2 regions of the Caballeronia sp. GAWG1-1 genome follow, and region 1 is predicted to be linked to the other one. Evidence: predicted binding sites of a transcription regulator. Region 1 holds the regulator's gene; the other holds the start of a gene.

Region 1 (7,590 bases):
TATCGACGTGGGCCGCCACGTGTTTATCGGCACTCACAGCAGCGTGGCGCATGACACGTCTATCGGCAGCTACACGCAGATTTGCGGCGCATGCCAACTGAACGGTCACGTCAACGTGGGAGAGGAAGTGTTTATCGCGAGCAGCGCGACGCTGCTGCCGAAGTGCAACGTCGGCGACCGCGCGTATGTCGGCGCGGGCAGCGTGGTCTTGCGACGCGTGAAGGCGCGTACCAAAGTGTTCGGCAATCCGGCGATGGTCATCGGCGAAGTGGGCAACGAGCGTTAACATGGCACGCGTTAAAACGGCTGCGCGGCTTGAACACATCGACGGTTACCTGTCGCAGCTCGGCTGTCGCGCCAGCCCCGAACCGACGCTCGCCACGTTGCGGACCTTGCAGGAACGCCACACCCGCCGCTTTCCGTTCGAAAACCTGTCGACGCTCTTGCAGGAGCCTACGTCCATCGACGTGGCATCGCTCGAACAAAAGATCGTGCTCGGCGGGCGAGGCGGTTACTGCTACGAGCTCAACCTGCTTTTTCTCGCATTGCTCAGGCAGTTGGGATTCGACGCGCGCGGCCTGACGGGACGCGTCGTCATGGGCGGCCCGGAAACCGCGTGGGCGCCGCGAACGCATATGTCGATTCTCGTGACGTTTGGACCGGGCGACGACTACATCTCGGATGTGGGCTTCGGCCGCATGGTGCCGACGACTCCGCTGCGGCTCGATACGGATGCCGAGCAAACGACATCGCTCGAACGTTTCAGGCTGCTGCAACGCGAGGCCGGTTACGTGCTTCAGGCGCGGATAAACGGCGTCTGGCGCGCGCTATATGTATTCGACTTGCAACGTCAGGAACAGATCGACTTCGAGATAGGCAACTGGTTCATCTCGACGCATCCGGCGTCACCGCTTGCGTCGCAATTGGTCGTTGCGCGCACGGACGAGGGAAGACGCAAGAGTCTCGTCGACGGCAACTACGGCGTCCATCATCTCGATGCGGTCGCCGAGCGCCGTCAGATTTCCTGCACCGACGAACTGCTGGCCGTGCTGCAAGACGAGTTCGGCATCCGCCTGCCCGGCGGCGACTTGGCGAACGTGCTGGGTCGACTCATCAAGCGCGTTTGATGCGGTGGCTTACCGGCCATCGAATCACGCGCTCGTCGTCCCCCACCCAAACGCCATTCCCGCCAACCATCTCCGATACGCCACCGACATCCGGTCGCACTTCTGATGCAACTCCGCATCGAGCGCGAGCGGCAGCAGCTTCGGCCATTGCGACTCCACGATCGGCGTGTCCTGCAGCAGAATCTCCATGTTGAAGTCGTACAGCTCTTCGTCGCTGTGCGAAGTCTCGTCTTCGTGAATGGAAACGAGCCACGCGCGGGTCTCGGTCTGCGTCACGGGCGACGCCACCAGCATGATATGCAGTGCGCCCATTGCCCCCGACGCCATCTTCGTGAGCTTCGCAACCAGCGGCCGCTTCACGCGATAAACGTAATCCATCATCGCGCCGCCCTGCCCCGGCAAACCCGCCGGCTGCCAGAAACGGCACTGGCGCGCTTCGAGTCCGTCGGCGCTTTCCACGACTTCATAGTCCGGCACTTCGGTATGCGCATCCTCGCCGAGAATGCCCACGTGCACGAACGAAAAGTGCGCCATGTCCAGGAAGTTTTCGACGACACGCGGCGCGGATGACTTCACCGTCTGCGGCGCAAGGTTGATGCGCCGTCCGCCCGGAATCGCAGCTTCGGGAAAGAAATCGAGCGCGTGCGCGGGCTCGCCGAAGCACATCCACACGACGCCGTATTTCTCCTCGGCGACGAACGCGGTGGCGCACGCGCGTTTCGAAGGCCGAAGCGACGGATTCGACGGAATCAGCACGCACTGACCAAGCGTGTCGTAGCGCCAGCCGTGGTACGGACACACGAGCTGATCGTTCGTCACCGTGCCCAGCGACAGTTGCGCGCCGCGATGCGGACAGTAGTCACGCCAGACATGCGCAACACCTTCGGCATCGCGCCATACGACGATGCGCTCATCCGCGACGATGAACGCTCGCGTCGAACCCGCCGGCACGTCATCGCCATTACACACCGCCAGCCATTCGCCAGCGAGAGAAAAGTCGTCGCTCATAACACTGAAGCATCCGCAGAAAACGCCGTTAATCATCTGTCCGAGATGCGTTCTTACACGATTCACAGCAGCTTGGCAAAACGTTGCAAAATACCAGTCGTCGGAGACGAACATCGCGACGGGGCCGCAATAAGACAAAAGCGCGACAGCAAAGACACGCGCAAAAGACCATAACAGCAAGAAATCACCACCAGGGGTTCAGTATGGAGCAGGCGCATCAACCGGCACGCCGGGCCTATGCCTTCGCATGGTCCGGCAACCGGAATCCCGAACGCGAGCAAGCCATGCTGCGTATCGGGATGGGAGCGGCAGTTCTGCTGGCTTATGCGGTGTATGCGTGGCGGCACCCTTCGGCCAACGCGTCGCTGATCACGCGGTTGATCGCGCTCTACGTGTCCTACGGTGCAATCACACTATTGCTCGTCAGCCGGATGATGGCGCTGTCCAACGTCCGGCTCGTCATCACCACTATCCTCGATCAGGCGTTGCTCGGCGCCATGCTCTTTCTCTGCGGCACGCTCGCCTTGCCGCTGCTGTGGGTGGTGTTCTGGTTTCTGATCGGCTCGGGATGCCGCTACGGCAAGCGCACGCTCGCCATTTCGTGCGCGATGGCGCTCGTCGCGATCGTCGCGCTGGCGTTGTGGCAACCGTGGTGGGTGGCAAACCGCGCCGCCGCGCTCGGGCTCGCGCTGAGCGTGCTGGGCGCGTCGGTGTATCTGAGCGTGCTGGTCGACAGGCTTGGCAGCGCGAATCGCGTGCTGGCGCGGCAGGCATCGACGGACCCGCTCACGGGCCTCTATAACCGTTACGCGCTCGAACAAACCGTGAATCGCGCGATGTCCGCGCCCGAAGCCGCCGACGCGAATACCAGCGCACTGCTACTGATCGATCTCGACGGCTTCAAGGGCGTGAACGATACCTACGGTCACGCGGTCGGCGACGTGCTGTTGCAGTCGTTCGCGCAATTGCTTGCACGGCGCATGCGCAAGACCGACACCATCGCGCGGCTGGGCGGCGACGAGTTCGTCGTGCTCGCGCGCAACATGCGCGATCGCAGCGCGGTGCTCACGCTCACCGATGGCATCCATTCGGCGCTCGCCGACCTCACGCTGGTGCAGGAGCGGCCAGTGAGCGTATCGGCGAGTATCGGCGCCTGCTTGCTGTCGAGCGCGGCAGAAGCGCATGACGCCGATATCACCGCCGTGCTGAGAGCCGCCGATCGCGCGATGTATCGCGCAAAGAGTCTCGGCGAAGGCAAGACGGTGTTCGCCGAGGCGCGCGACTTCGAGATGCATTGAGCCCATCCGCGCGCATTCGAGCGCCTTTGCAAAGGCAAAAGCAAAAAGCGCGCGGCCCCGGTTCGGGGCTTCGCGCGCCTCTACAACTCGGAACTCAAGCCTCGACGCTAGTCCACGACTGTTCCCGCAGCTTCGCACGCAAACGCGCCACGGCCTGGCTATGCAACTGGCACACGCGCGACTCGCTCACTTCCATCACCGCGCCGATTTCGCGCAGGTTGAGGCCCTTCTCGTAGTACAAGCTCATGAGCAGCTTCTCGCGCTCCGGCAACTTGTCGATGGCTTCGATCAGCGCGCCGCGCAGACTGTCGTCCAGAAGCGCCGACAGCGGGTCCGAACGATCGACGCAGTAACGGTCGAGGAACGGCTCGTCGTCCGCCGAGCGGTCGAAGTCTTCGTAATAGATCAACTGGCTGCCGTGCAAGTCCTGCAGCATCGACTGATACTCGTCGAGCGGCATCTTCATGTGCTCGGCGACTTCGGTCTCGCTGGCCGAACGGCCAAGGTTCTGTTCCACCTTGTGTACCGCCGACTCCACTTCGCGCGATGTCTTGCGCATGCTGCGTGGCAACCAGTCGTTGGCGCGCAACTCGTCGAGCATGGCGCCGCGAATACGCTGACTTGCGTAGGTTTCGAACTGGGCGCCCTGATCTTCCTTGTAGCGGCTAGCCGCATCGAGGAGGCCAATCATGCCGGCCTGGATCAGATCGTCGAGATCGACGCTCGCCGGCATTTTGGCGACGAGCTGGAGTCCGAGGCGGCGAACGAGCGGCGCATATTTCGTAAGCACGTCGGACTGCGAGAGTTTGCCTTGGGCGTTATACATCCTGTTCACCTTTCAATATCACATCGACGCCGTGCTGCTCATTGCATGATCGGAAAACGCCGCCGCTCGGTGCGCCGCTTTCCGTCCGCTTTCACCAGACTCGCCAACCGGAATGTGCGCGTCGTACTGGCTCGCTTCGTCGCCGCGCGAAAACGGCGCGGGACGCATCGGCCAGTGCAGCAGCTCGGCTGCGATGTAGCGGTAGTCGCGCGCCGCGGCCGTAGCCGGAAACGCTTCCACCGCACACCGAGAGAGCTCCCTCGCCCGAGCGACGCGCGCATCCTCGGACACATACCCTGCCTGCACGAGCGACACGGCCAGATAACGGCTCGCGACACCCGAGAGGTTGTCGAACGCGACCGCTGCATCGGCTGCGTCCTGCACGTGATTCATCAGCACGCGGAACTGGCCGATCGCGTGGGCGTAGTGCAAGCGCTTCATGCACGCATACGCCTCGGTGATCGCCGACGCGGCTACCCGCGTCACTATCAGAAAGTCATGCGCCTGCGCCGCGAGCGACGAGAGCGCGCCATTACGATCGAGTTGCGCATCGATCAGCACGATGTCCGCAGGGCCGTCGAGCAGCGCGCGTGCTTGCGCTGCGTCGTGGCTGATACGTTCATCGCGCGGTGCGGCGATCAGCGAAAAACCCATCGGCGTGCGCACCGCGACATCCTGCAGTTCGCGACGGCCGGACATCACCGCCGAGAGCGCGCCCGCGCCATCCACACCCGCCATGCGGCTGACCGAGCCCGCGTTATGCCGCTCGTCGATGACGAGCACATCCTTGCCATGCACGGACAACGCCGCGCCGAGATTCACTACCGCCGACGTGCAACCGATGCCCGCCGGTCCGCCCACTACAGCCACCACGCGAGAACTGGCGCGCGTCAGCAGCCTTCTCAGGCCTTCAGCCTGATCGAGCACGAACTTATCCAAAATGGACTCCATGCAGTTCGGTCGTGGCGCGTGCGGACAGTGCGGACAGAAGCGCCGGCACATCGTCGTCTTGCGGCACGAAAGGCGAGCCATCGCGCGGAATGCAGAACGCGCTCTTGATGAGGAAACGCTTGGTTGCGACGTACAAGTTCTCCGGCACCTTCTGACCGGTCGATACGTAATGCACCGGCAGCTTGTAGCGGATGACCGTATCGAGCACGCTGCCGAGGTTGGTCGCCTCGTCGAGCTTGGTCAGAATGCAGCCCGCGAGCGGCGGCTGGTCCGGCGCACTCTTGTAGGCCTGCACGACTTCGTTGAGCGTGTCGCCGTGGCTCGTGGCGTTCAGCAGCAACAAGCGTTGCACCGGCTGACCCGTGCCGCACAGCATCGCGATCTGGTCGGAGACCGTGCGATCGCGCTGGCTCATGCCGATCGTGTCGATCAGCACGATATGTTTGTTGCGCAGTTCGGAGAGCGCGAGTTGCAGGTCGGCGCCGTCCTTTACCGCGTGCACCGAGACGCCGAGAATCTTGCCGAAGATGCGCAGTTGTTCATGCGCGCCGATCCGGTAGCTGTCCGTCGTCAGGAGCGCGACCTTGCTGGCGCCGAAGCGCATCACGCAGCGCGCCGCGAGCTTTGCCGTGGTCGTCGTCTTGCCGACGCCCGTCGGGCCCATCAGCGCGAACACGCCGCCGCGTTCCATCAACGCGTCTTCGCTCGGCATCACCGGCAGATTCGATTCGAGAACTTGCTGCACCCATTCGAGCGCGTTTTCCACGTTCTCCATCGACGGCATGTTGTCGATCACCATGCGCACGAGTTGCGCGGAGAAACCGGCGGCGAAGAGGCGCTTGGTCAAGGCCGAGTTGGTCGGGTTGCGGCGCTGGCGGTCGCCCCACAGCAAACCCGAGAAGTGCTCTTCCATCATCTCGCGCATCGACGAGAGTTCGTTCATCACCGTTTCGTTGACGACTTGCTCCATGCGCGTGCGGATGGCTTCGGTCACGACGGCTGCGGCATTAGCCGGCAAGCCTTCGAAATTGCCCGATGCGGCCGGCGCTTCGTCGGCGGGTTGCGGTGCTGCGTTGATCTTCTGTGCGGCGCGGCGTGCGGCGACTTGCGCGGCTTCACGCGCCCAGTCGGGCGTTTCGATCTTTGCGTGCGCTTGCGCGGCGGGTGCGGCAGGCGCGGCGGCAACCGGTTGCGCGGCGGCTTGTGCACGCGGCGCTTGCTGGCGCGGTGCGTCGGCTGCCTTGACCGATACCGGCACGCCCATGCCGCGTGCAATTGCGGCGGACGGCGTCAGCGGCCGGTTCGACGGCACCGAAGCCTGTTGCGCGATACGGCGCGCATGTTCGATCAACCACGGATTGGAATCGGCCATCGTGCGCGGTGCTTCCATGCGCTCTTCGTCGGCTTGCTCGTCGAAATCGTCGGCGTCGGCGGTGTTGCCGAAGACGGAGGAGAAAACATCGCCGCTGGCGTAGGGGTTCATCGGAGAGCTGGGAGCGGCGGCCTGCTGCTTCATCGCGGCGGCTGCGGCTTGTGCAAGCGCGGCGCGCGGCGTGGCGCTGGCGAACGGCGCGGCGGCGGCCTGTTCGCGTGCGGCCTTCGCGGGCGAGATCGAAGCTAGATCGCTATCCGCGACACCGACGATTTCCACCGATCCATCGTCGAGCGTGCGGTTGGACAGCACCACGGCATCGGGTCCGAGCGCTTCACGGACCTGGCGCAGAGCGTCACGACTGTTCGCGCCGATGAATTTACGAATGTTCAAACTGGCCCCCGATGAGGATAGATGCAGCGATATTTGCGAGGCGAGCACCCTTTGGTTATTTCCGTGCCCGCTTTTCAGTGAAGCCATTATTGCGAAGATCACTTCGGGCCTATCGCTGGATAAAGGGTGTGAAAGAGGGGTATTTCGACTGATGGAAACAACCCGGCCGTGCGGATTGCGTCGCGCGTCATGCGGGAAAAAATTCCGGTCTGGCACGATCGACGCGACGGGACGAGAGATGTCGCTTGACGGTTTGTCCGGCTGTGAGGCGCGTGGCGGCAGGCGCGTCGCGCGCCAAGGCGGCCGGACCGCATCAGCCAGAGTCCCATCCAGCGGCGTAAGCTACGGTCTGCGGCTCGAAACCCGGGCTCACCGATGCTCACTGACAAAGGAGACTTGTTCGCATGGCATCCGCTTCTCATGGCCAGACCACCGGCGCGCGTCTGGTCGTCGATGCGCTCGTTCATCATGGTGTCGAACGCGTGTTCTGCGTGCCGGGTGAGAGCTTTCTCGCCGTCCTGGATTCGCTGCACGACGAAACCAGCCAGATACAGACGATCGTCTGCCGCCACGAAGCCGGCGCGGCGAACATGGCCGAGGCGGTCGGCAAGCTGA
Region 2 (7,590 bases), on a different contig from region 1:
GACCGACAAGGCATCGGCGCAAAAACCGCGCGTGGTGAGTGTCGCCGATGAAGCCGATCAGGCGCGCTACATCGTCGAGCAAGTGCTGGAGGCGCGCGAGGGCGGCATGAAGCTCAAGTCGCAGGCCGTGCTGTTTCGCGCGGCGCATCACAGCGCGACGCTCGAAATCGAACTCACGCGCAAGAACATTCCGTTCGTGAAATTCGGCGGGCTCAAGTTTCTCGACTCCGTGCACGTCAAGGACGTACTCGCCGTATTGCGCTGGGCGGAAAATCCGCGCGATCGTGTCGCCGGCTTTCGCGTGGCGCAATTGCTGCCGGGCGTCGGGCCGGCCATCGCCGGGCGGCTGCTGGACAGCGTGGCGCAAGCCGAACGTTCATCGAATGCGATTGCCGCCTTCCATGCGCCCGCCCGCGCCAGCGAAGACTGGCCGCGTTTCGTCGGCCTGATGGCGAAACTCTGCGGCCGCGAGAGCGGCTGGCCGGCGGAGTTCGAAATGATCCGCCGATGGTACGAGCCGCATCTCGAACGCAATCACGAAGACGCGGCCATTCGTCTTGGCGACGTATTGCAGATGGAGAGCATCGCGTCGACCTATCCCACGCGCGAGCGCTTTCTCACCGAACTTACGCTCGATCCGCCCGATGCGACCAGCGACGAGTCCGGCGTGCCTCTCATCGACGAAGATTATTTGATTCTCTCGACAATCCATTCGGCGAAGGGGCAGGAATGGCGCAACGTTTTCGTGCTGAACGGCGTGGACGGCTGCATTCCATCCGATCTGGGCACGGGTAGCGACGAGGAAATCGACGAAGAGCGGCGGCTGCTTTATGTGGCGATGACGCGCGCGAAGGAAGATCTGCATATCGTCACGCCGCAGCGCTTTTACGTGCACAACCAGACGCATCTGGGCGACCGGCACGTGTGGGCGCAACGCACGCGCTTCATTCCGCAGCATCTGATGCAGAATTTCGAAGCCACCGCGTGGCCGCCGGTTCCGGTCGCCGCCGCGCCGACGGCGGCGGGACTCGCGGCCGCGGCTAAGGCGAAGATCGATATCGCGGCGCGCTTGAAGGGGATGTGGGATTAGCGGTAAGCGGCGCCCGGTCCACGCCTAACGCTGCGCCCGCGAAGTCTTCGGCACGCGCGGCGCCGGCGCAAAGATGCTGCGCAGCCATGCGGCAAACCGCGTGAACCCATCATAAGGTTCATCGACAAACAACTCCGGTCGCAGCGAGCGAATGTATTCGAGTACCTGCTGCGCTTCCTGTTTCTGAATCGACCCATAAAAAATGCCAAGCCGCAGCAGACAGCGCAATTCACCGAGCTTCTCGCGCGCATTCGAGCCAACGCTGTTTTCCACCGCGATCTTCGTCTCATAGGTGCGCTGACGCAGCGAATCGGCGAGGCGCCATGCGGGCGTCTGCATCTTCTCCTCGACTTCGCGGATATCCATCGCGGCCGACTTGATCTGCGAGGCGAGCACATCGACTTGCGAAGCATCGCCCTTCGCCTCGGTGACGATGGCCGTCGCCCATTCGCGCGATGCCTTCACAAGATCCTCGGCGTTCCAGTCCGAGCGGATCGCGAACGCGAAACCGTGTTCGGCCGCCTGTCGGATCAAAATCTCGACGACATCCGGAAATTCCTTGTCGAGCGCGCGTTTGGCCCACGCGTACTGGCCTTGCGACAGCATGCGCTGCACCGCCTGCTCGGTCAGCGGCGTCGGATTGTCGAGCAGCTTGGCGCGCAGAAAGTCCTCGAACGTCGGCGTGACGAACTGCGGGTCGAGCTTGAGCGACAGGCGCATGAACGCCTCATAGTCGCGATGCAATGAAGCGATGGTCTCGTCGCGAAACGATAGGGTTATTTGACGCATGTTGGTTCCCGGTTCCGCGCTCGGATGGCCCGATGGCGGGAAATGCCTTTGGCGTCCGCTTCGACGGCGGAGTCCATTCGTTTCTGATAACGGCGTTACAGCCGGGAACTTGAGGGTGTTCTGAAAGCCGTTGCGCGAAGAAGCCTTTAACGCAAGACGACGAACTGCCAAACGAAGAAAACCGCGAGCGACACCCCGATGGTAAGCAAGGGCCGCCTGGTCCACGCGCACACGGCCACCGCAACCACGGCGGCCACGAGTTGCGGGTTGCGCCACGTGATTTCCGCTCCGTTGCCATGCGGCGAGACGGTCATCGGCACGATGATCGCGGTCAGCACCGTCACCGGCACGAAACCGAGCGCCGTGCGCACGATGGGCGGAAACGGCAACCGCTCGCCCAGCACGAAGACGGCCGCGCGGATCAGATACGTGACGAGCGCCATGCCGAGAATCAGCAGCACATAGTTCGATGTGGTCATCGTGCGCGCTCCTTGCGGTTATCGCCGTTCGATTCACGCTCGCGTCGTTCCATCAGCGTGATCGCCATGCCGACTCCGATTCCCACCAGCACCGCCGCAAGCAAGCCGAGCTTGTATGGCCAGTCCTGCCACGCGAACGACAGCACGCCCGATGCAATCGCCGCCGCGACGAAGCGCACGGCCACCAGTTGCGGCACGATGATGGCGATGAACGTCGCGACCATCGCGAAGTCCAGCCCGAGCGACTTGAGCCCTGGGAATGCGGCGCCGAAGAGCAAGCCGACGAGCGTCCACAGTTGCCAGTTCAGATACATCGAGAGGCCGGAGCCGAAGAAGTAGTGCGGGCCGATTTCGCCCGGCGCGCGCTTTTGATAATGCGCGTAAGCGACGGCGAACACTTCGTCGGTGAGCAGACCCGACAGCGCCCAGCGCCAGCGCGCGGGCAGATGCGCGACATAAGGCGCGAGCGTCGCCGAATAAAGGACGTGCCGCAAGTTGATGACGAAGGTCGTGGCCCAGATCACGATGAAGCTCGCGTGTCCCGCGATCATGCCGATGGCGATGAACTGCGCCGAGCCCGCGAACACCGCGAGCGACATCAACTGGCCGTGCCAGAGCGTGAGCGGGCTCGCCGTGACGAGCGTGCCGAAGATGACGCCGAAGGGCGCGGCGCCAACCATCATTGGAATGGTGTCGCGCGCGCCGGCGGCGAATTCCCGCAGCGCGGGGCTGGATACTGCTTTCAAATCGTGCCTCCGTTATAAGCCAATATGAGCGATTGGGCATTCATATCGGTCGCCGGGAGGATAAGGCATGCAGTAAGCATCGGGCTTGTACGATCGTGCGGCGCTCGTGGCTCGCGTGATGGTTTCAACCAGCCTGCCGGCAAGTCGTACAGTTTACAACTTCATTGTGGGCGCGGCGGGGCGCGCGCATCGCTTCACTTCCTTCACTTCACGGGAATGGTCGTGCCTTCGGGAACCGGCACCGCCGTCACGCTGTTCTTCGGACTACCGGTCGCAATGCGGTCGCTGTAGGTCAAGTAGACGAGCGTATTGCGTTTGGCGTCGACCACGCGCACCACGTGCAGCGTCTTGAAGATGAACGACATGCGGTCGGAGAAGACGTCGGTCTTCTGCTTGAGCGGCTGAGTGAATTTGATCGGCCCGACCTGACGGCAGGCGATAGACGATTCCGTCGGATCTTCCGCGATGCCGAGCGTACCTTTCACGCCGCCCGTGCGCGCCCGCGACACGTAGCAGGTGACGCCCGCGACGAGCGGATCGTCATAGGCTTCGACGGTCACGCGGTCGGAACCGGTGAAACGGAAATTGGTGTTGACGCTCGCGATTTCCTCGGCCTGCGCTGTGGCCGCGCCGAACGAGGTAACGAGCGCCGCAGCGGTAGCGGTGAGGAGAGTGCGGTTCATCGTGATCCTTCGGAAAAAGAGAAAGGGCGTCGTATTGTATCGACGCCCTTGCTGTTTTCCCGCAAGCATTCGGCCAATCGGCGATTCAATGGAAGATCAAATACAGGATCACCAGAACCACGACCGGCACACCGAGCAGCCATCCGAGTAGGTAAGGCATGTCGACCTCCTTCGCGTGTTGTTTTTGACGATTCCAGTATCGCGAGGAAGCGCGCGCGGCGTTAGCCGCGTGTGTCCTAAATACGTGTAGGCGCAGTCCTATGCTCTCTTACCGGCACGTTACGATTGGTCATTCCATCACGCGAATCCTGCGCGCCGGCTGATCCCGATACAGCGTGCGCACGTAATCGAGATGCGCTCCGGCGCATTCGCGGGCGCGGGCGGGGTCGCGGGCGGCGATGGCATCGAACATGGCGCGATGCTGAGCGAGCAGGTTCGCTTCGACTTCATCGTCGTAATCGACCAGACGGTGCGATGTCAGCATGGACTCGCGCACCAATTCGTTGAGACCGTGCATGACGTGCGCCAGCGCGACGTTGTGCGTGGCGTCGGCGATAGCCAGATGAAACGCGGCGTCTTTTTCGGCAATGCGCGTGCTCTTGTCGGCCACCGCGGCTTCGAGCGCCTGGAATGCATCGGCGATGCGCGTCAGATCCGCCTCGGAGGCGCGCTCGGCGGCGTAGGCAGCGGACAGCGTTTCGAGGCCATGACGCAATTCGAGGACATCGGCGCTGGCGTTGGGTTGCTGTTCGAGGAGTGCGGCGAGTGGATGCGACACGAGCGGCGCCGTCACATCCGACACGACGAATCCGCCGCGTGCCACCGCGCGGATGAAGCCGTCCGACTCCAGCCGAATAAGCGCCTCGCGCAGCGACGGCCGCGAAACGTTGAGTTGTTCCGCCAGATCGCGCTCGGCTGGGAGGCGCTGGCCAGGCAGGAGCGTGCCATTCGAGATCAACTCGCGTATCTGCCCCGACACTACGTCCGACAAGCGCACGCGGGCGTAGGAATGCGAGTGGACGGGCTGAAAAGGCATCGTTCGAGCAGTGGAGGTAAATCGGAACTTTCGGAGTTTGACACGAAAGAGCCATCTCTTTAAAGTCTTGGTCAGACCAAGCTTACCAAAATCCGGCCCCCAATCCTCAAGTCGCCGTTTCGGATCCCATGAAAGTCGCCCTGTTTGTGCCCTGTTTCATTGACGCCTTCTACCCGCAGATCGGCGTCGCCACGCTGGAACTGCTCGAACGCCTCGGACTCGATGTCGATTACCCGCAGGATCAAACCTGCTGCGGCCAGCCGATGGCCAATAGCGGCGCTCACAAGGAGGCCGCAGGCGCCGAGCGCGTGTTTGCGCGCAACTTCGCGGATTACGACTACGTCGTCGGACCGTCGGCGAGTTGCGTGCATCACGTGCGCGAGCACTTCACGGCCATCGAGCAGACGAGCGCGGTATCGAAGGTCAGAAAAAACACCTACGAGCTCGTCGAATTTCTGCACGACGTCTTGCAGGTGCGCGAATTTCCGTGGGCCGAATTCCCGCATCGCGTCGGGCTGCACAACAGCTGCAGCGCGGTGCGGCACTTGCGCGAAACGTCGAATTCGGAAGTGGCGGCGGCGCCGTTTTCCAAGCCGCGCGCGCTGCTCGAAGGCGTGAAGGGCATCGAATTCGTCACGCCCGCGCGACCCGACGAATGCTGCGGCTTCGGCGGCACGTTCTCCGTGACCGAGGAAGCCGTGTCCGTGCGCATGGGTCAGGACAAAGTACGCGATCACGTCGGCGCGGGCGCGCAGTACATCGTGTCGGGCGACATGTCGTGTCTCATGCATCAGCAGGGATGCGCCGAGCGTCTCAAACTCGATGCGCGTTTCATCCATATCGCGCAGGTTCTTAACGGAGCGCGCGCATGAGCAAGACCTCGGGCAAGTCGGTGAGAATCGATCACGCGAAGGCGGCGGGCGCGTTTCTGCAGAAGCCGGATCACGTCGCGTTCCACGACAAGCGGCTGTGGGACTTGCGCAGCAAGCGCGACGCGCAGGCGCACGGTATTCCCGAATGGGAGGAGATGCGCAATCTCGCGTCGGGCATCAAGGAACATACGCTGTCCAATCTCTCCGAATACCTCGCGCAGTTCGCGGATCAGGCGGAGAAGAACGGCGTCATGGTGCACTTCGCGGCCAACGCGGAAGAGCACAACGCGCTCGTCCACAAGCTGATGAGCGAACGCGGCATGACCACGTTCGTCAAGAGCAAATCCATGCTCACCGACGAATGCTACATGCGCGACTATCTCGAACCGCGCGGCATCACGGTGATGGAAACCGATCTTGGCGAACGCATTCAGCAGCTGGATCACCAGGACCCGAGCCATATGGTCGTGCCGGCCGTACACAAGCTGCGCGCGGATGTAGCCGAGCTTTTTGGACGCACGATCGGCACCGATCCGGACAACAGCGACATCCACTATCTCGCCGAAAGCCAGCGCATGGACACGCGGCCGTACTTCGTGCGCGAGAAGACGGCCGGCATGACGGGCTGCAATTTCGCGGTGGCGGAAACGGGCACGGTCGTCGTCTGCACGAACGAAGGCAACGCGGATCTCTCGGCGAACGTGCCGCCGCTGCATATCGCGTCCATCGGCATCGAGAAGATCATTCCGCGTATTGCCGATCTCGGCGTGTTCGTGCGCATGCTTTCGCGCAGCGCGCTCGGCTCGCCGATCACGCAGTACACGTCGCACTTTCGCGCGCCTCGGCCGGGCACGGAGATGCATTACATCCTCGTCGATAACGGCCGTTCCGAACGCCTCGCGCTCGACGACTTCTGGTTCTCGCTCAAGTGCATTCGCTGCGGCGCGTGCATGAATACGTGTCCGGTGTATCGGCGAAGCGGCGGGCTATCGTACGGCGGCACGTACTCGGGGCCGATCGGCGCGATCATCAATCCGACGCACGATCTCAAGCGCTACAGCAGCCTGCCGTTTGCCTCGACGATGAACGGCAGTTGCACCAACGTCTGCCCGGTGAAGGTGAATATTCACGAACAGATCTACAAGTGGCGCGAGGTGATCGCCGAACGTCACGAAGTGCCGTTCGTGAAACAGGAAGTGCTGAAGATGGCGGGACGGCTGCTCGCGAGTCCGACGCTTTATCGCGCGACGGTGGCATCGCTTGGCGGCGCGCTCAAGCGGCTGCCGAACTTCGTGCTGTACAACCCGCTCAACATCTGGGGCCGGCAGCGTGACTTGCCCGAAGCGCCCGCCGAGACCTTCCACGAGTGGTACAAGAAAAACCGGAAGATCGCCAAATGACGACTCGCGAAGCTTTTCTGTCGAAGATCCGCGCGGCGCAGCCCGCTTCACGCCCGCTTCCCGATGTGCCCGTCTTCGCGACGCCCGAGGGCGATCTGCGCACGCGTTTCGAAACCGCGCTCATCGCCATGGGTGGAACATGCGTGGAAGCGCAGAGCCTGGACGAAGTCGGCGCGATGATCGCGCAACGTTTCGGCGATGGCGCAGCAGTGGCGTCGGCGGTGGCGGGAATCGAAGGCACGCGGCCGATTACGGTCGATACCGTTCCGTCGTCGCTTCAGGATGTCGATGTGGGCGTCGTGAGAGGGCGCTTCGGCGTGGCGGAGACTGGCTCCGTGTGGTTCAGCGAAAAGGAGTACGTCGTCAATTCAATCGGCTATATCGTGCAGCATCTCGTCGTGCTGCTCGATCCTTCGCAGCTCGTCGAAGGCTTGCAGCAGGTTTATCGACGACCCGATTTTCAGTCGGCCCGTTATGCGGTGCTGGTGACGGGGC

Evidence for each region. Region 1 encodes FliA, which starts transcription of late flagellar genes. Its sites were predicted from a motif close to CTAAAGTTTNNNNNNNNNNNGCCGNTA; they were not measured.
Region 2: NCT03_RS10175 (DUF4088 family protein) is a predicted target of FliA. The motif match lies at 1,967-1,993, and genes of this name have one in related genera.

The regions. Positions count from the first base shown of each region.
Region 1 covers NZ_JALQDB010000023.1:73,215-80,804, forward strand. The annotation lists gene NCT03_RS13745 (acetyltransferase) at 1-286, shown strand, start outside; gene NCT03_RS13750 (arylamine N-acetyltransferase family protein) at 288-1,127, shown strand; gene NCT03_RS13755 (Rieske 2Fe-2S domain-containing protein) at 1,152-2,135, opposite strand; gene NCT03_RS13760 (GGDEF domain-containing protein) at 2,339-3,433, shown strand; gene NCT03_RS13765 (RNA polymerase sigma factor FliA) at 3,528-4,259, opposite strand; gene NCT03_RS13770 (MinD/ParA family ATP-binding protein) at 4,278-5,198, opposite strand; gene flhF (flagellar biosynthesis GTPase FlhF) at 5,191-6,975, opposite strand; gene NCT03_RS13780 (thiamine pyrophosphate-binding protein) at 7,380-7,590, shown strand, end outside.
Region 2 covers NZ_JALQDB010000014.1:315,110-322,699, reverse strand. The annotation lists gene NCT03_RS10180 (ATP-dependent helicase) at 1-1,090, shown strand, start outside; gene NCT03_RS10175 (DUF4088 family protein) at 1,115-1,879, opposite strand; gene NCT03_RS10170 (AzlD domain-containing protein) at 2,026-2,358, opposite strand; gene NCT03_RS10165 (AzlC family ABC transporter permease) at 2,355-3,041, opposite strand; gene NCT03_RS10160 (CreA family protein) at 3,308-3,787, opposite strand; gene NCT03_RS10155 (FadR/GntR family transcriptional regulator) at 4,077-4,823, opposite strand; gene NCT03_RS10150 ((Fe-S)-binding protein) at 4,952-5,695, shown strand; gene NCT03_RS10145 (lactate utilization protein B) at 5,692-7,095, shown strand; gene NCT03_RS10140 (LutC/YkgG family protein) at 7,092-7,590, shown strand, end outside.